Regions from separate parts of the [Clostridium] hylemonae DSM 15053 genome, predicted to be linked through region 2. Evidence: predicted binding sites of a transcription regulator. Region 2 holds the regulator's gene; each other region holds the start of a gene.
What was found. The regulator Rex, encoded in region 2, represses fermentation and respiration genes when NADH is low (regulators of the CRP and FNR family bind a similar motif). The targets are predictions, from matches to a motif close to ATTGTTAANTANTTAACAAT.

Region 1 (4,217 bases), 870 kb from region 2:
GTTATACCGACGACGAATCCAACTTCTACGGCAATATTTAAGACACTTATCTGTCTGAAGACGAGAAACGCGATCATAATCAGCCCCCATCCGTCAGCGAAGGCATCTACAATAGCGGCCGCAAAGATCGTACTGGATGCGGCAGTCAAGGCCGGAGCTCCGGAAGGCATCATAGGCTGGATCGATGTTCCGTCTCTTGAGCTTACAAACATGGTTATGAAAGACGCAGATATTATACTTGCGACCGGAGGACCGGGCATGGTAAAGGCCGCGTATTCTTCCGGAAAACCGGCGCTCGGCGTCGGCGCGGGAAATACTCCTGTAATTATAGATGATACAGCAGACATCAGAATGGCAGTGAACTCTATTATTCACTCCAAGACATTTGACAACGGAATGATATGTGCGTCCGAGCAGTCTGTTACTGTACTGGACAGTGTATATGATGAAGTAAAGAAAGAATTTGCATACAGAGGCTGTTATTTCTTAAAGAAAGGCGAGGAGCTTGACAAAGTCCGCAAGACAATTATTATCAACGGTGCTTTGAACAACAAGATTCCAGGAAAGTCTGCATATGAGATCGCCAGGCTTGCAGGAGTGGAAGTACCTGAGGACACGAAAATACTCATCGGTGAAGTTGAATCTGTCGACATTTCAGAAGAATTTGCCCATGAAAAATTGTCACCGGTACTCGGAATGTACAGGGCAAAAACATTTGATGATGCACTTGCCAAGGCAGAGCAGCTCGTGGCCGACGGAGGTTACGGACATACGGCGTCTCTGTATGTACACCCGGCAGAGCAGGAGAAGATCGCAAAGCATGCGGCGGCAATGAAGACTTGCCGGATTCTTATCAACACACCGTCCTCACACGGCGGCATCGGCGACTTGTATAACTTCAAGCTTGCTCCGTCTCTGACGCTTGGATGTGGTTCCTGGGGCGGGAACTCCGTATCAGAGAATGTAGGGGTTAAGCACTTGATCAACATCAAGACAGTTGCCGAGAGGAGAGAAAACATGCTTTGGTTCAGAACACCTGAGAAGGTATACTTTAAGAAAGGCTGTATGCCGGTAGCACTTGACGAACTTGGAACAGTTATGAAAAAGAAAAAAGCATTTATCGTAACTGACTCCTTCTTATATAAAAACGGTTATGTAGCGCCAATAGAGGAAAAGCTGGACGAGATGGGTATACAGCATACATGCTTCTATGAAGTGGCGCCGGACCCGACACTGCAGTGCGCGCAGAAGGGCACCGACCAGATGAAGCAGTTTGAGCCTGATACGATCATCGCCCTGGGCGGAGGATCCGCCATGGACGCGGCTAAGATCATGTGGGTGATGTATGAGCATCCAGATGTAAACTTTGAAGATATGGCGATGGATTTCATGGATATCCGAAAGAGAGTATATACGTTCCCGAAAATGGGGGAAAAAGCTTACTTTGTAGCGATTCCTACATCTTCAGGCACCGGCTCCGAGGTGACTCCGTTTGCGATCATTACAGATGCGGACACTGGAGTGAAATGGCCTATCGCTGACTATGAGCTTCTTCCGAATATGGCCATCGTCGATGTTGACAATATGATGACACAGCCAAAGGGACTTACGAGCGCGTCAGGTATTGACGTTATGACACACGCGATCGAAGCTTATGTATCAATTATGGCAACAGACTACACAGACGGGCTTGCGATGAAGGCGGTCAAAAATGTATTTGACTATCTGCCGTCCGCATACGAAAACGGCGCAAACGACCCGAAGGCACGTGAGATGATGGCTAACGCGTCCTGTATGGCAGGTATGGCATTTGCCAATGCGTTCCTTGGCCTCAACCATTCCATGGCGCATAAATTAGGAGCTTTCCACCATCTGCCGCACGGAGTCGCCAATGCAGTCCTCCTCACGGAAGTTATGAAATACAATGCCGCTGAAGTGCCGACGAAGATGGGAACATTCTCACAGTATGAATATCCCCATGCACTTGCAAGATACGCAGAGTTAGGGCGGTTTGCAGGATGCCAGGGCAAGGATGACCAGGAAGTGCTGAACAGCTTTGTGGCAAAACTTGAAGATTTAAAAGAAAAGATCGGCATCAAGAAGACGATCAAAGATTATGGCATAGATGAGAAATATTTCCTGGATACATTGGACGACATGGTAGAGCAGGCGTTCAATGACCAGTGTACAGGAGCCAACCCACGATATCCGCTGATGAAGGAGATCAAAGAACTTTACCTGAAGTGCTACTATGGTAAATAAAACAATAGCTTTCTCTCAAAATTTTTCATAATAAGTTTTTCCCATGGATTTGGGACGCGGCAATGTAAAATGCCGCGTCCCAAATCGTATTTTACGGTATAACTGCATAAAATAATGTTCTTTGCTATATGTTAAATAATTAACAATAATTATGATGACCAAAAATAAGTTAAAAAAATATCAAAAAAGTCTTTTCAAACAAAGAAGGCAGGTGTATAATGACAATATCAAATAAATGAACGGCTGTAAATACATACAAGGAGGTAAGACTATGAACATGGAGAAAGCTGCTTTGATCGTTGAGAGACCACATAAGAAAGTGTATAAATGTGAGAAGGACATTGTTAAGGTATTCAATCCAAACCATCCGAAGGCTGATGTGTTTAACGAAGCATTGAATACGGCGCGGGTAGAGGCTGCAGGCCTTGACATACCGAAAGTGAAAGAAGTGACGGAGATCGACGGAAGATGGTCAATTGTGATCGAGTATAAGGATGGGAAAACGCTGGAAGAGATGATGCTCGTAGACGCCGGCAATCTGGAGAAATATATGGAGGATTTTGTGGATCTTCAGCTGGAAATGCACAGCAGGAAGGCGCCTCTCCTCAATAAACTTCATGATAAACTGGCACGGCAGATCAACAGCCTGAAAGAGCTGGATGCGACGACCAGGTATGAACTGCTCACAAGGCTCGACAGTATGCCGAAGCATGACAAAGTATGTCACGGTGATTTTAACCCGAGCAATGTGATCGTGGGAAAGAACGGGAAGATGACGATCGTTGACTGGGCGCATGCGACACAGGGCAATGCCAGTGCGGACGCAGCCATGACGTATCTGCTCTTTGCTTTAAAGAATCAGGAGACGGCAGATCTGTATCTGAAAATGTTCTGCAGGAAATCGGATACGGCAAGGCAGTATGTGCAGCAGTGGCTCCCGATAGTGGCTGCGGCACAGCTTACAAAAGACAACGAGCTGGAAAAGGACTTCCTCATGAAGTGGATAGACGTTATGGACTATCAGTAGAAGACGTGAAGTATTAATATGTAATAAAAAAGTCCGGAAGAGAATATCGGTTTCTCCTTCGGACTTTTTGTGACAATTAAAAGAAAGATCTTATGGCCTACCAGAACACGTTTCCGCCTACGTTAACACCGGAAGCGCCTGTCCATGCGGCATTAAACGAATAACAATTAAGAACGGCAGCGTGTCTTGCTCCGCCAAGTGCGGCCTGTGCCGCTGAATAGGCTGACTGCGACGGTCCCCTTGCCAGAACCCGGTTCAGGCTGCCATCCCAGGTGGGCGCAAACTGGCCGGACTGATAGATGACTCCGCGGATAGAGTTCGGATAACTCGGACTGGACACTCTGTTCATAATAACTGTGGCAACGGCCAGCATACCATCGTAACTGCCGCCTGCCTCGCACTCAAGTATTGCAGCGAATAATGCAGTATCACTTACATTGGCATCAATGGAGCCTCCATTGTTGACAGTTCCTCCGTTGCTGCCGTCAGTATTGTTGTTTTTATTACCATTGTCAGTATTTTTGCCCGGCGCTGATGTGGAGCCGGCAACGGAATTATCCTGAGCAGTTTTAAGTGCGGCAGCCGCGGCTTTTGCCCGTTCCAGCTGAGCGCTGTATTTGGATAATTCACCTGAAGTAGAAGATATCTTTGCATTTAATGCTTCCTGTTTGGATTCCAGGTCGCTTTGCAGTCCCGCTAATTCCTCTTGTTGTGTTTCTAAAGTTTCCTGTTTCTTCTCGATGTCGACACGGACCGCTTGAAGTTCGTCCAACATCTGTCTGTCATATGTACTGATATTAGATACAAATTCTGCCTTGTTTAAAAAATCTGCCATGTTCTCGGAGGAAAAAAGTATTTCCAGTAAGGAGGCGCTTCCGCCTTCATACATAAACTTGATCCTGTCCTTCATGGCGTCATACTGGGCATC
Region 2 (4,217 bases):
GTGTTTGTGAGATGCGGATAGTCGTCGGAGATCTCTTCAAAGATCGTCTTGTCCATGTGGAGCACGTGGTGTTCCTGATCATAGTATCCTATCTCTACATTGGTTCCGAGCGTAAAGGTCCCGCTGTCGGCAGGCACTACGTTGTTCAGTATCTTAAGAAGCGTCGTCTTGCCCGTTCCGTTGTCACCGATGACGGCAACATGTTCGCCTCTTTTTATCTCAAAGCTGACATCGGAAAACAGACGCTGGGACGGAAAGGACTTGCCCAGATGCTCCACGCTCAGCACATCATTTCCACTGATGCAGGACGGCTCCAGCGACAGATGTATCTCTGTGTTCGTCTCCTTTGGTTTTTCGACCGGCTGCAGTTTGGATAGCATTTTCTCGCGGCTTTCGGCCCGTTTGACAGATTTCTCCCGGTTAAAGGAGCGGAGCTTTTCGATCACTGCCTCCTGATGTTTGATCTCCTGCTGCTGGTTCATATATTCTTTCAGCTTCGCGTCCCGTATCATCTTTTTTTTCTCGGCATACTGGCTGTAATTGCCCATGTAGACGGAGAGTGTGCCAAGTTCGATCTCAAGCACCTTCGTCACGACTCTGTTCAGAAAATAACGGTCATGTGAGACGATAAGTACGGCGCCCTGATAATTTAACAGATAGGTTTCAAGCCATGCGATGGAGTTGAGGTCCAGATGGTTCGTCGGCTCATCCAGAAGAAGAATGTCAGGCTTTGTCAAAAGAAGCTTGCCGAGAGAGACCCTGGTTTTCTGCCCTCCGGACAGTGTGTCAACGCTCTTGGCAAAATCCGATTCGTCAAACCCGAGACCTTTTAAAACCCCGGTGATCTCACTTTCATAGGCATAGCCGTTGGCCCGCTCAAAGGCAGCGGTCAGACGGTTATATGTGTCAAGGCGCGCTTTTAAAGCATCTCCTTCGAGATGCTTTAATTCCAGTTCGATCGTGCGTATCTGGCGTTCGGTCTCGATGATATCCGCCTTTGCCGTCCTCACCTCTTCATATATAGTATTGCCGCCTGTCATTTCCTGGTGCTGTGCCAGATAGCCGAGCGTCTTTCCTTTTGTGAGTATGACTTCTCCGGCGTCAGCCGGAAGCTCGCCGACCATCATTTTCAGTATGGTCGATTTTCCGGCGCCGTTTGGCCCTACGAGGGCGGCTTTCTCATAGTCTTCTATATGAAAAGACGCATCTCTTACGATGACATCTTCTCCAAATGCTTTACTTATTCCGTGACATGCCAGTATCATAACTTCCTCCCACGCCGCGCCTGCAATGCTTCAAAAGCGGGCGCTGCTACCATTCATTATATCGAAAATAGGACAAAATACAACTAAAAGTTTGACTTTGAAGTGACAATTCTATATAATATTTTTTAGAACGTAACAGGAAGGTGAGTGCTAGTGGAAGAAAGAGAAATCTCTCAGGCGGTGATACGCAGGCTGCCAAGATATTACAGATATTTGGGGGAACTGCTGGAAAACGGGGTCGAAAGAATCTCCTCCAACGATTTGAGCAAGAGAATGAAAGTTACTGCATCTCAGATTCGTCAGGACCTTAACAATTTCGGCGGTTTCGGACAGCAGGGATACGGTTACAATGTAAAGTATTTATATACAGAGATAGGCAAGATTCTCGGTCTGGAGGAAGACCACAATATTGTCATCATCGGAGCAGGTAATCTGGGACAGGCGCTTGCCAATTATGCGGCTTTTGAAAAAAGAGGGTTTATCTTAAAGGGCATTTTCGATGTGAACCCGAGGCTGAACGGTGTTTCGATCAGAGGCGTGCCGATACGCATGATGGACGAACTCAAAGACTTTGTCCAGAATAATAATGTAGAGATCGCCGTACTTACGATTCCGAAGGAAAAGGCGATCGAGGTGGCAAACATGCTTGTAGAAAATGGTGTGCGCGCGATCTGGAATTTTGCGCATACCGATCTGAATCTGCCTGACCACATTATCGTCGAGAATGTTCACCTGTCTGAAAGCCTCATGAGGCTGTCTTACAATATCAGCCGTTACAACGATGAGCACAGCGGCAAAAAATAAGGAAGTATAAAAACGTGTAACGATGGGCATGTGAAGAACAGGCTTGTCTTTACACGTTCTTTTATATACCGGGGAGCTTTGGGTGAAAAAGGTTCCGGGAAAATAACAGGAGGTGAGAGGTATGAAATATTTACTGAATGCATCCCAGATGAAGCGCGCAGACGAGTATACGACCGGCCGGCTTCGGATTCCGTCACTGGAACTGATGGAGCGTGCCGCGGCCGGGTGTGTGGATCACATGGAAGAAAGCGGCCTGGACCTGACAAATGTGTGCGTAGTATGCGGGACCGGAAACAATGGCGGCGACGGCTTTGCGGCCGCAAGGATGCTGACAGAAAAAGGGCACAGGGTCACGGCTGTTCTCTGCGGGGAAGAAGAACACTGCACAAAGGAGACAAAGGAGCAGATAAAGCGGCTGAGGCAGACGGGCGCCGCAATCACTACGGAATTCAGGGAAGACAGCTACAGTGTGGTCATTGATGCACTGTTCGGCGTCGGATTAAACCGTGAGATCGAAGGAAAACGCAGGGAGCTTATTGACGCCATGAACCGCTCCGGGGGATTTAAGCTGGCGGTCGACATTCCGTCCGGCGTGTGCGCGGACAGCGGCGCTGTCATGGGGACTGCCTTTCGGGCGGACGCGACAGTGACGTTCCAGGAGATGAAGCTTGGCATGGAATTATATCCGGGAAAAGAGTATGCTGGTAAGACAGTGACAGTCAATATAGGGATAGATACGTCAGAGATAAAAAAGGAAAAAGACGCGGCATTTACGTATGAATGCGGTGAGTATAAAAGCCTGCTTCCGGTGCGCAGGGCGGATTCCAACAAAGGTACTTATGGCAGGGTGCTGGTCATCGCGGGAAGCAGGGGCATGTCGGGGGCGGCTTACCTGAATGCCAGAGCAGCGTATACGGCGGGCGCGGGACTCGTTCAGATCTATACGTCGGAGGATAACCGCGTGATACTGCAGACGCAGCTGCCCGAGGCCATCATCAGGACATATGACTTTTACGATGAAGTGGAATTGTTAAAGCTCCTGAACTGGGCTGATGTCGTAAGTGTCGGTTCAGGGATCGGAACGAGTGACAAATCACGAAAGATACTCAGGACGGTTATGGAGAATGTGGAGGTGCCGTGTGTGATAGACGCGGACGGACTGAATCTGATAGCAGACCATAAGAAGTATCTTGACCGGCTGAGGCATGAAAACTTTATATTCACCCCCCACATGAAAGAAATGTCCCGTATGACAGGCAAAGATATTCCGCAGCTGAGAGCGCGCAGAATAGAGATACTGCGTGAATTTGCAGAAGAGTACAGTGTCACGTGTGTGCTTAAGGATGCCCGGACAGTTACCATGCCTGCGGGAGGCCGTCCTTATGTGAATCTGTCCGGAAATGCATCTATGGCCAAGGCCGGTTCAGGTGATGTGCTCGCCGGTATAATTGCCGGTCTGCTCGCGCAGGGACTGGACCTGACAGACGCCGCAGTGCTTGGGACATATCTTCACGGCAGGGCGGGAGAACTGGCAAGCCGTGACAAGGGGAGTTACAGTGTCATGGCCTCTGACCTGATCGAATACACAGGGAGAGCCATGAAGGAAGAGGAGGACAGATAGATGAAAGCGTATAACAGAGTATGTGCCAGGATAGACCTGGATGCAGTGGAATATAATATAGAAATGATGAAGAATAACGTCCGGGACGGCGCAAAGATGCTCGGTGTTGTCAAGACAGACGGTTACGGACACGGTGCGGTACAGATCGCAAAGATGCTCTCGCCGAAGGATTATATGTGGGGATTTGCGGTTGCCACACTTGACGAGGCTGTTGTCCTTCGCCATGGAGGGATCGAAAAACCGATCCTCGTTCTCGGATGCATTTTCCCCGATCAGCGGGAGGATATGATAAAACACGACATCCGTATGACTTTGTACACCGAAGAAATGGCCCGCGAAGTGTCTGAGCTTGCGGTCAAAATAGGAAAGCAGGCATATATTCATATTAAGCTTGATACTGGAATGTCAAGACTTGGGTTCCTGATCGGGGAAGAAGCGGCGGACATCATAGAGCGCATCAGCAAAATGCCGAATCTCGTCATGGAGGGCATGTATACACATTTTGCGAAAGCGGATGAGATCGATAA
Region 3 (4,217 bases), 920 kb from region 2:
AGAAACAACCTTTCCATTCATCTTTTCACAGATTTCACGCATGCGGTCTTCGCTGCCGCCGCAGGCACATACCAACAGACCCACGTTAGCGCCGTGTAAATCCGGAAATTCAACTGTTACGATGATGCCGCCTGTCGTCTTTGTAACAGGAGCCTCTAATGTAGTGGACTTTCCTGTAAATGGTCCGCCCATAATGATCTCGCCATATGTACCGTCAATTCCGCCGGCCTTCTCGATCATATCGCCTACGCTTGTTCCAACCGGAACGTCCATAAATACGTGTGGCTCATTGCCACCGTTCAGCTTGCCGATAACCGTCATATTCTTGCTGTAGCAAGGTTTCTTAAGTTCGATCGCCTCAGCGATGCGAAGCAGTGTCTCGCAGTTGATCACGACTGCGTCTGCCGCTGAAGGAAGCTGTGTAGGATCCAGAAGCTTGCCAAGCGCCTCTCTTACGACCGCTCTTTCCTCTCCCATCGGGTAGATATCGGGAAGAAGATGGATCGTAATACTGTCTTCCTCTTTGATCGCTTCTCTTAATATCTGTATTGCCTTCTCATTTTTCTTCTTGATGGCAATGATACCTTTCGATGCGTTACAGACTTCCATGCAGTATTTCAGTCCGCGGATCGTAATATCAGTCTGCTCCTCGATCTGCTGAATATTGTGGCGAAGTCCCGGCTCGCATTCTGCTGCATTCACCAACACATATCCGCCTTTAAGGTCTGTTCCGATCTTGACTCCTGTCGGGAATCCGGCGCCGCCCATACCAACGATTCCAGCTTCTTTTACCATCTCGAGCTTTGTTCCTTCTTTAATAGGTACAAACTCGTCTTTCTGCTCTTCATCAGGCTTGATGATAATACGATCATCCGCCACTTCTTCCACTACACCGTACACACTGGAAAAAATGTTAGCGCCAAGACCTGTAGGTGTTGCAATCAAGGTACCTTTTTTTACTTCATCCCCAGCCTTTACGATTGCCTCACAGGGTGCACCAACATGTTGACGTAATAAAATCTGCACATTTCCCATGACATCTTTCTCCTTTATTTTGTTTTTTTATAAGTAAAAAACGAAACTTACATCCCGTTTACTTATTACATGTCCATGACATACCATTTTGTTTTATTTATAAATTTTATCTATAAATTACAATATATTGTTATCGCTATTTTTTTAACACTATATATATCTTTTTTGGCGGAGGCATGTGGGAATCGAACCCACCCAGGACGCTCTTAACGCCCCACACTAGTTTTGAAGACTAGGAGGCACACCAGTCACCCATCTACCCCCATGGTTCTTGCCTCATGCGTCTTGACTATAACACAATTTTTTGCATATTTCAACCGTTTTTATTTACTTTTTATATTACCAAAAAATCATTGACTTTTCAAGGTTTATCGTACATAATAATTGTAGCAGACTGAACGTGATACTAGAATACGGTCTAATTGTTAATTTTATATCGTAATAACATACGATTTTGAGGTTTTTCCGAAAAAGGCACTGCGGAGACAAGGGAATCTCCAACGTGTTTTTATAAAAACTTATAGTAATTGTCTATGAGTAAACATTAAGGAGGTAATGAATTATGGAGTTAAAAGCAAATGTTAACTTCGATCGGTTTGAGCAGGCATTGCAGGTAGTTGACGCTCATACCGTCGGCGAGTTCTGCCGTGTAGTCATTGGAGGATTTCCGGAGCCGGAAGGCAGCACAATGATCGAAAAGAAAAAATGGATGGAGAACAACTATGACCATGTTCGTACAGCATTGATGTTCGAACCAAGAGGACATCACGACATGTTTGGGGCATTCCTGTGCGAGCCAGTCAACAAAGAAGCTGACTTTGGTGTAATGTTCATGGATACAGGCGGATATCTTAACATGTGCGGCCACTGTACGATCGGTGCTGTAACTGTTGCAGTTGAAGCAGGACTTGTAGAGTCCAAAGAAGGTGTGAACGAAGTTGTTCTCGAAGCACCTGCAGGACTCATCCGTACAGAAGCAGTTGTAAAAGACGGCAAAGTTGAGCACGTTACACTGACAAACGTACCGGCTTTCGTTTATAAAGAAAACCTCTCCGTTACGATCGACGGAAAAGAGATTCCATTTACGATCTCATTCGGCGGAAGCTTCTTTGCTTTGGTTGACACAACGAAGATCGGCATTGAGGAGATCAGCCCGAAGACTGTTCCTGACATCACAAAATTAGGAATGAAGCTTCTGGATGTTATCAATAAAGAGGTTCCGGTAAAACATCCTCTTCTTGACATTGATACCGTTGATTTGGTAGAGTTCTACGGACCGACGCCAAACCCGGACAAAGCAACGATGAGAAATGTCGTGATCTTCGGAGATGCTATGGCTGACCGCTCACCATGCGGAACAGGAACAAGCGCTAAGCTCGCTACTCTTCATCACTGGGGAGAGATCGGCGTAGGCGAGGAATTCATCTACGAAAGCTTTATCGGTACTACATTTAAGGGCGTTATCAAAGAGACGACAAAGGTTGCCGATTACGATGCAGTTATCCCGATGATCACAGGAAGCTGCTATCTGACAGGCGTTGCTACATATTTGATCGATCCTACAGATCCATTGAAATATGGTTTCCAGGTAGGCTAATCATCTGCCGGAACCGAAGTTGGTAGTGCGATAGTTATAGAAGCGGATTAGTTCATAATCCGCTTCTCTTTATATAAAAGGTTATAAAATAGGTTAACTAGAGAAGGGAATGGGGACGATGCCACGAAAGCGACAATCCACGAAAAGCCGCATCGTAAAGGCTGCCTGGAACCTGTTCTATAAGAACGGGTACGAGCAGACGACTGTAGAGGATATCATATATGCTTCAAAGACCTCTAAAGGTACCTTCTACCACTATTTCAAAGGAAAGAAGCCTTGCTTAATTCCCTTTCCTATCTGTTTGACGAAAAATACGAAGAACTGACTGCAGTGATAGACCCGAACCTGTCCGCTTATGATAAGCTCCTGTTTTTAAATCACGAGCTGTTTTATATGATAGAGACAAGTGTAGATATCAAGCTGCTTGCGCTTCTGTATTCTTCCCAGCTTGTCACAAAGGATAAAAAATCACTTTCTGACAGCAAACGCTTCTATTTCAAATGGATCACTGAAATTCTGGAAGAAGGTCTGGAAAAAGGGGAATTTAAAAATACAAGCACTGCCGAAGAACTCATGGCTATATACGCCATGTTTGAGCGCGCGCTGCTGTATGACTGGTCGCTTTTCAAGGGAAAATACTCACTTTCCCAATACAGCGACAAACTTCTGCCGCATGTGCTCGACACATTCGTAAACGGCGTATAGATAAACAAAGTCAGATGAACGCACAGGCCCGGCGGTACAGGAAACTTTCCTGTACCGCCGGGCCTGTTCTATCAAAGAATCCATCTTGATCACACCATGCACTCGTGCATATCTTCTTCTTCGATCCGGGCCTTTGCCATCATCGCTTTGATCTGTTCCCTTTCGGTAAGATCCGCACACCATGATAAGCCGCATCCTGCTGATATCGCCCTTGGGACCGGAATGATCCGTCCAGGGACACCGTTTTCCTTGCATGCCTTTTCCATTGCCATCGCATCGGCCGTTGTGTGGAATGTAACCACCAGTTTTAATTCTTTTTTTCTCATGTCTATTCGATCACCACTTCAAAAAATCCTTCTCTTTCCGTTGACACCGCAGACTTTCCATGCTCTTTCGCATATTTTTCTACGTTCATCTTCTGATGTGGTTCCGTGACAAGAACCTTCACCGCCTCTTTGGCGTCTTTAAGTGCGTCTGCCGTCAGCATGAGCGGCTCCGGGCAGGAAAGACCTCTTGCATCTACTTCTTTCATATTATTTGACCTTCTTTCTCAGAATACTACTAATGTGCCTGTATTTCAATATTAAAACACAATTATTTTGCTTCTTCCCGCTTGTTTGTAAACGCAATGACAAAGCATGCGGCAATGCAGATAATACATGCCACTTTTCCGTAAAACGGAACTGCTCCCGCAACGGTCTCTCCTGTCTCCGCGTTCACTGCCGTGCCGCTTGCGGCAAGGCCAAAGTTATGGCAGATCGCTGCGCCGACAAGCATACCGATCACTGTGACAGCGGAATCAGAGGACCCCTGCCCCGCCAGGATGAGCTGGCGCAGAGGACAGCCTCCTGCGAGCACTGCCGCAAACCCAACCGCATAC
Region 4 (4,217 bases), 180 kb from region 2:
GCGCGAAACTTCTGGAACTGCAGCGCAGTCTGGCAGAAGATCAGAACGTGATCATGGACGGCAGGGATATCGGCACTTGCGTGCTGCCGGATGCGGATCTGAAGGTGTTTTTGACGGCAAGCGTAGATACGAGAGCAAGACGCCGCTATGAAGAGCTGAAAGAGAAGGGGACCGCCTGCCGGCTCGAGGAGATAGCAGCGGATATCGAGGCGAGAGACCTGCGTGACACAACACGTGAGACCGCGCCTCTTAAACAGGCGGAGGATGCGGTTCTCATCGACAGTTCCAACATGTCGATCGAAGAAGTCGTGGATGCGATCGTGCGCCTGTGCTCATAGGAGATGAGGAGAACTATATGAAGATTGAACTTGCGAAGACAGCCGGATTTTGTTTCGGCGTTAAGCGGGCGGTTGAAACTGTGTATGAACAGATACGGCTGCATGAAGGTGAGAAAATATATACTTACGGCCCCATTATTCACAATGAGGAAGTTATAAAAGATATGAAGCTGCACGGCGTTGAAGTGCTGGAGACGGAGGAAGAACTGGATGGGCTCAAAGACGGGACCGTCATTATCCGTTCCCACGGAGTGCCCAGGTCGGTCTGTGACAGGCTTGACAAAAAAGGGATCGGTTATGTGGATGCGACCTGTCCGTTTGTGAAAAAAATCCATAATATCGTAATGGAAGAAAGCAGGAAGGGCGCTCATATCATCATCATAGGAAACAGCGCGCACCCTGAGGTGGAGGGCATAAAAGGATGGGCAGGAGACAAGGTCACAGTCGTCCAGAATGCAGAAGAAGCAGAGCGGTTTTGTATAGAAGATAAAGAATGCCGGATATGTGTAGTGTCACAGACGACATTTAATTACAATAAATTCAAAGATTTAGTTGAAATTATCGTAAAAAAGGGGTATGATATAATTGTTTTAAATACGATTTGCAATGCAACCAAAGAGCGGCAGGAAGAGGCCAGGGACATTGCAGACAGAGTAGAGGCGATGCTTGTCATCGGCGACAGGCGCAGTTCCAATACCCAGAAGCTATTTGAAATCTGCAGCGATGCATGTAAGGATACGTACTATATACAGACACTTGACGATTTGGATATGAATCAATTAAGGTCCGTGGAAACAGTAGGTATTACAGCAGGGGCATCCACGCCCAACAAAATAATTGAGGAGGTTCAAAATAATGTCGGAATTAACTTTTGAACAAATGTTAGAAGAGTCTTTTAAGACAATCAGAAACGGTGAGGTGGTAGATGGTACTGTCATTGACGTAAAGCCGGATGAAATCATCTTGAATATAGGTTACAAGGCGGATGGTATCATTACAAGAAGTGAATATACGAATGAACCGAATGTTGATCTTACTACCATGGTTTCTGTCGGCGACGAGATGACTGCCAAAGTCTTAAAAGTAAACGACGGCGAAGGTCAGGTGTTATTGACATATAAGAGACTGGCAGCTGAAAAGGGCAATGAGAGACTGAAAGAAGCCTATGAGAATAAGGAAGTGCTGAAGGCACCTGTGGCCCAGATCCTCGGCGGCGGTTTAAGTGTTGTGATCGAAGAGGCTAGAGTTTTCATCCCTGCAAGCCTTGTGTCAGACACTTATGAGAAAGATCTGAGCAAATACCAGGATCAGGAGATCGAGTTTGTGATCAGCGAGTTCAATCCGAGAAGAAACAGAGTGATCGGAGACAGAAGACAGCTGCTTGTGGCTGCGAGAGCAGAGAAACAGAAAGAACTGTTTGAAAAGCTTCAGATCGGCGATACAGTAGAAGGAACTGTTAAAAATGTAACAGATTTTGGAGCGTTTATTGACTTGGGTGGTGTTGACGGACTTCTCCATATTTCCGAAATGTCATGGGGACGTGTTGAGAATCCGAAGAAAGTATTCCAGGTTGGCGATATTGTAAAAGTATTGATCAAGGATATCAATGACACGAAGATAGCGCTGAGCCTTAAGTTCCCGGAGACGAATCCGTGGGCCAACGCGTCCGACGATTATGCAGTCGGAACGAGCATCACAGGAAGAGTGGCAAGGATGACTGATTTTGGCGCGTTTGTTGAACTTGCACCGGGTGTGGATGCGCTGCTTCACGTATCACAGATCTCCAGAGCACATGTGGATAAACCGTCCGATGTACTGTCGGTAGGACAGGAGATCACAGCAAAGATCGTTGATTTAAATGAGGCGGAAAAGAAGATCAGTCTCAGCATGAAGGCATTGGAGCCGGACACACCGGTACAGGAAAGTGTAGAAGATGTTGCGGATGATGCGTCAGAGACATATGAGGATACAACAACCGAACAATAATGCGGTATATGATCCGTGTCGAAATTAGGAGATAGAGACTGTATAGTCTCTATCTTTTATATGTTAAAATTTCGACAAGATGTACTTGGAAATATACAAAGAATTGCCTGTATTTACTAGATAAAGCGGGTATTTTCTTGTATAGTATATAAAGAGAAAACAGGAAGGAAGGAAAATGGGATGGCATTGTTAACGTTTAAGGGTGGTGTGCACCCTGATGACGGCAAGAGCCTGGCAAAAGATAAGGCGATTGTCGAAGTAAAACCGAAAGGTGATCTTGTATATCCGGTTTCCCAGCATATCGGAGCGCCTGCCAGTCCGATCGTCGAGGTGGGTGAACGTGTATTAAAGGGTCAGAAGATTGCAGAAGCCGGAGGATTCGTGTCCGCACCGGTCTATTCTTCTGTGTCCGGAACAGTCAAGGCTATAGAGCCGCACCTGAATCCGACAGGGGCAACTGTGAACTGCGTCGTGGTTGAAAACGACGGTGAATATGAAGAAGCAGAGTATAAGCCGGCAAAACCTCTGGACGAGATGACAAAAGAAGACATTTTAAATGCGATCGGTGAAGCAGGAGTTGTCGGCATGGGCGGCGCCGGATTCCCGACAAGGGTAAAGCTTTCGCCAAAGGAGCCGGACAAGATCGATTATATTATTGCAAACTGCGCGGAATGTGAGCCTTATATAACCGCAGACTACAGACGTATGCTGGAGACTCCGGAAAAACTCGTCGGCGGAATGAAAATAGTGCTTAAGCTGTTTGACAACGCAAAGGGTATTTTTGGTGTGGAGGATAACAAACCGGATTGTATAGAAAAGCTCAGAGAGCTGACAAAAGACGAGCCGCGAATGGAAGTGCTCGCATTAAAGACTAAATATCCGCAGGGCGGTGAGCGTCAGCTCATCTACGCGACGACGGGAAGGGCCATTAATTCTGCAATGCTTCCTGCAGACGCAGGATGCGTGGTGGACAATGTGGAGACAATGATCAATATCTATCAGGCCGTGGCAGAAGGCAGACCGTCAATAGACCGCGTCGTTACCGTGAGCGGGGATGCCGTAAATGAGCCGGGTAATTTTAAAGTGCTGTTCGGAACGAATCAGGCTGAGCTCGTGGAAGCGGCAGGCGGATTCAAAGAAGAGCCTGAGAAGGTGATCTCCGGCGGGCCTATGATGGGATTCTCCATGTTTACACTGGACGTTCCGATCACGAAGACGAATTCGTCTATTCTCTGCCTTACGAAAGATGAAGTGGCCAAATATGAGCCGACCGCATGCATCAACTGCGGCCGCTGTGTGGAAGCCTGTCCGAGCAGGCTGATCCCCTCAAGACTGGCGGATTATGCGGAACATCACGATGAAGAGGCATTTACAAAACAGGAAGGGCTGGAGTGTATGGAATGCGGTTCATGCAGCTATGTATGTCCTGCAAAACGTCCGCTGAAACAGTCCATCGGTTCTATGAGAAAAATTGCGATGGCCAACCGCAAGAAAAAATAAACTAGAAATGAGAGGAAGAGGTGAACTAACGTGGAGAACAATATAAAAATGTCATCTTCACCACACATACGTTCCAAAGTCACTTCAGCCAATATTATGCTGTGTGTGACGATCGCGCTGCTGCCTGCGTCGGCGTTCGGCGTTTGGAACTTCGGACTGCCCGCGTTTATTATGCTTTTAAGCACAACGGTCTCGGCAGTTTTAACAGAGTACATTTATGAGAAGCTGATGCACAGAAAAGTCACGATCAATGACTTCAGTGCTGTTGTAACTGGTCTGCTGCTCGGACTCAACATGCCGGCGTCCGCTCCGTGGTGGATGGGCGCGCTCGGCAGTGTGTTCGGTATCCTTGTGGTAAAGCAGCTCTTTGGAGGGCTGGGACAGAACTTTATG

Region 1: the regulator Rex is predicted to act here: its motif matches at 2,390-2,409, upstream of LAJLEIBI_RS04265 (aminoglycoside phosphotransferase family protein).
Region 3: the regulator Rex is predicted to act here: its motif matches at 1,457-1,476, upstream of LAJLEIBI_RS03965 (proline racemase family protein).
Region 4: the regulator Rex is predicted to act here: its motif matches at 2,384-2,403, upstream of rsxC (electron transport complex subunit RsxC).

Annotation. Positions count from the first base shown of each region.
Region 1 covers NZ_CP036524.1:905,906-910,122, forward strand. The annotation lists gene adhE (bifunctional acetaldehyde-CoA/alcohol dehydrogenase) at 1-2,262, shown strand, start outside; gene LAJLEIBI_RS04265 (aminoglycoside phosphotransferase family protein) at 2,534-3,289, shown strand; gene LAJLEIBI_RS04270 (coiled-coil domain-containing protein) at 3,387-4,217, opposite strand, start outside.
Region 2 covers NZ_CP036524.1:1,777,623-1,781,839, forward strand. The annotation lists gene LAJLEIBI_RS08120 (ABC-F family ATP-binding cassette domain-containing protein) at 1-1,265, opposite strand, end outside; gene LAJLEIBI_RS08125 (redox-sensing transcriptional repressor Rex) at 1,419-2,069, shown strand; gene LAJLEIBI_RS08130 (bifunctional ADP-dependent NAD(P)H-hydrate dehydratase/NAD(P)H-hydrate epimerase) at 2,191-3,690, shown strand; gene alr (alanine racemase) at 3,691-4,217, shown strand, end outside.
Region 3 covers NZ_CP036524.1:860,029-864,245, reverse strand. The annotation lists gene prdC (proline reductase-associated electron transfer protein PrdC) at 1-1,053, opposite strand, end outside; tRNA gene LAJLEIBI_RS03970 (tRNA-Sec) at 1,202-1,299, opposite strand; gene LAJLEIBI_RS03965 (proline racemase family protein) at 1,598-2,632, shown strand; partial or broken gene LAJLEIBI_RS03960 (TetR/AcrR family transcriptional regulator) at 2,751-3,337, shown strand; gene LAJLEIBI_RS03955 (putative Se/S carrier protein) at 3,427-3,663, opposite strand; gene LAJLEIBI_RS03950 (sulfurtransferase TusA family protein) at 3,666-3,869, opposite strand; gene yedE (YedE family putative selenium transporter) at 3,932-4,217, opposite strand, start outside.
Region 4 covers NZ_CP036524.1:1,954,318-1,958,534, reverse strand. The annotation lists gene cmk ((d)CMP kinase) at 1-338, shown strand, start outside; gene ispH (4-hydroxy-3-methylbut-2-enyl diphosphate reductase) at 356-1,213, shown strand; gene rpsA (30S ribosomal protein S1) at 1,194-2,324, shown strand; gene rsxC (electron transport complex subunit RsxC) at 2,505-3,824, shown strand; gene LAJLEIBI_RS09005 (RnfABCDGE type electron transport complex subunit D) at 3,873-4,217, shown strand, end outside.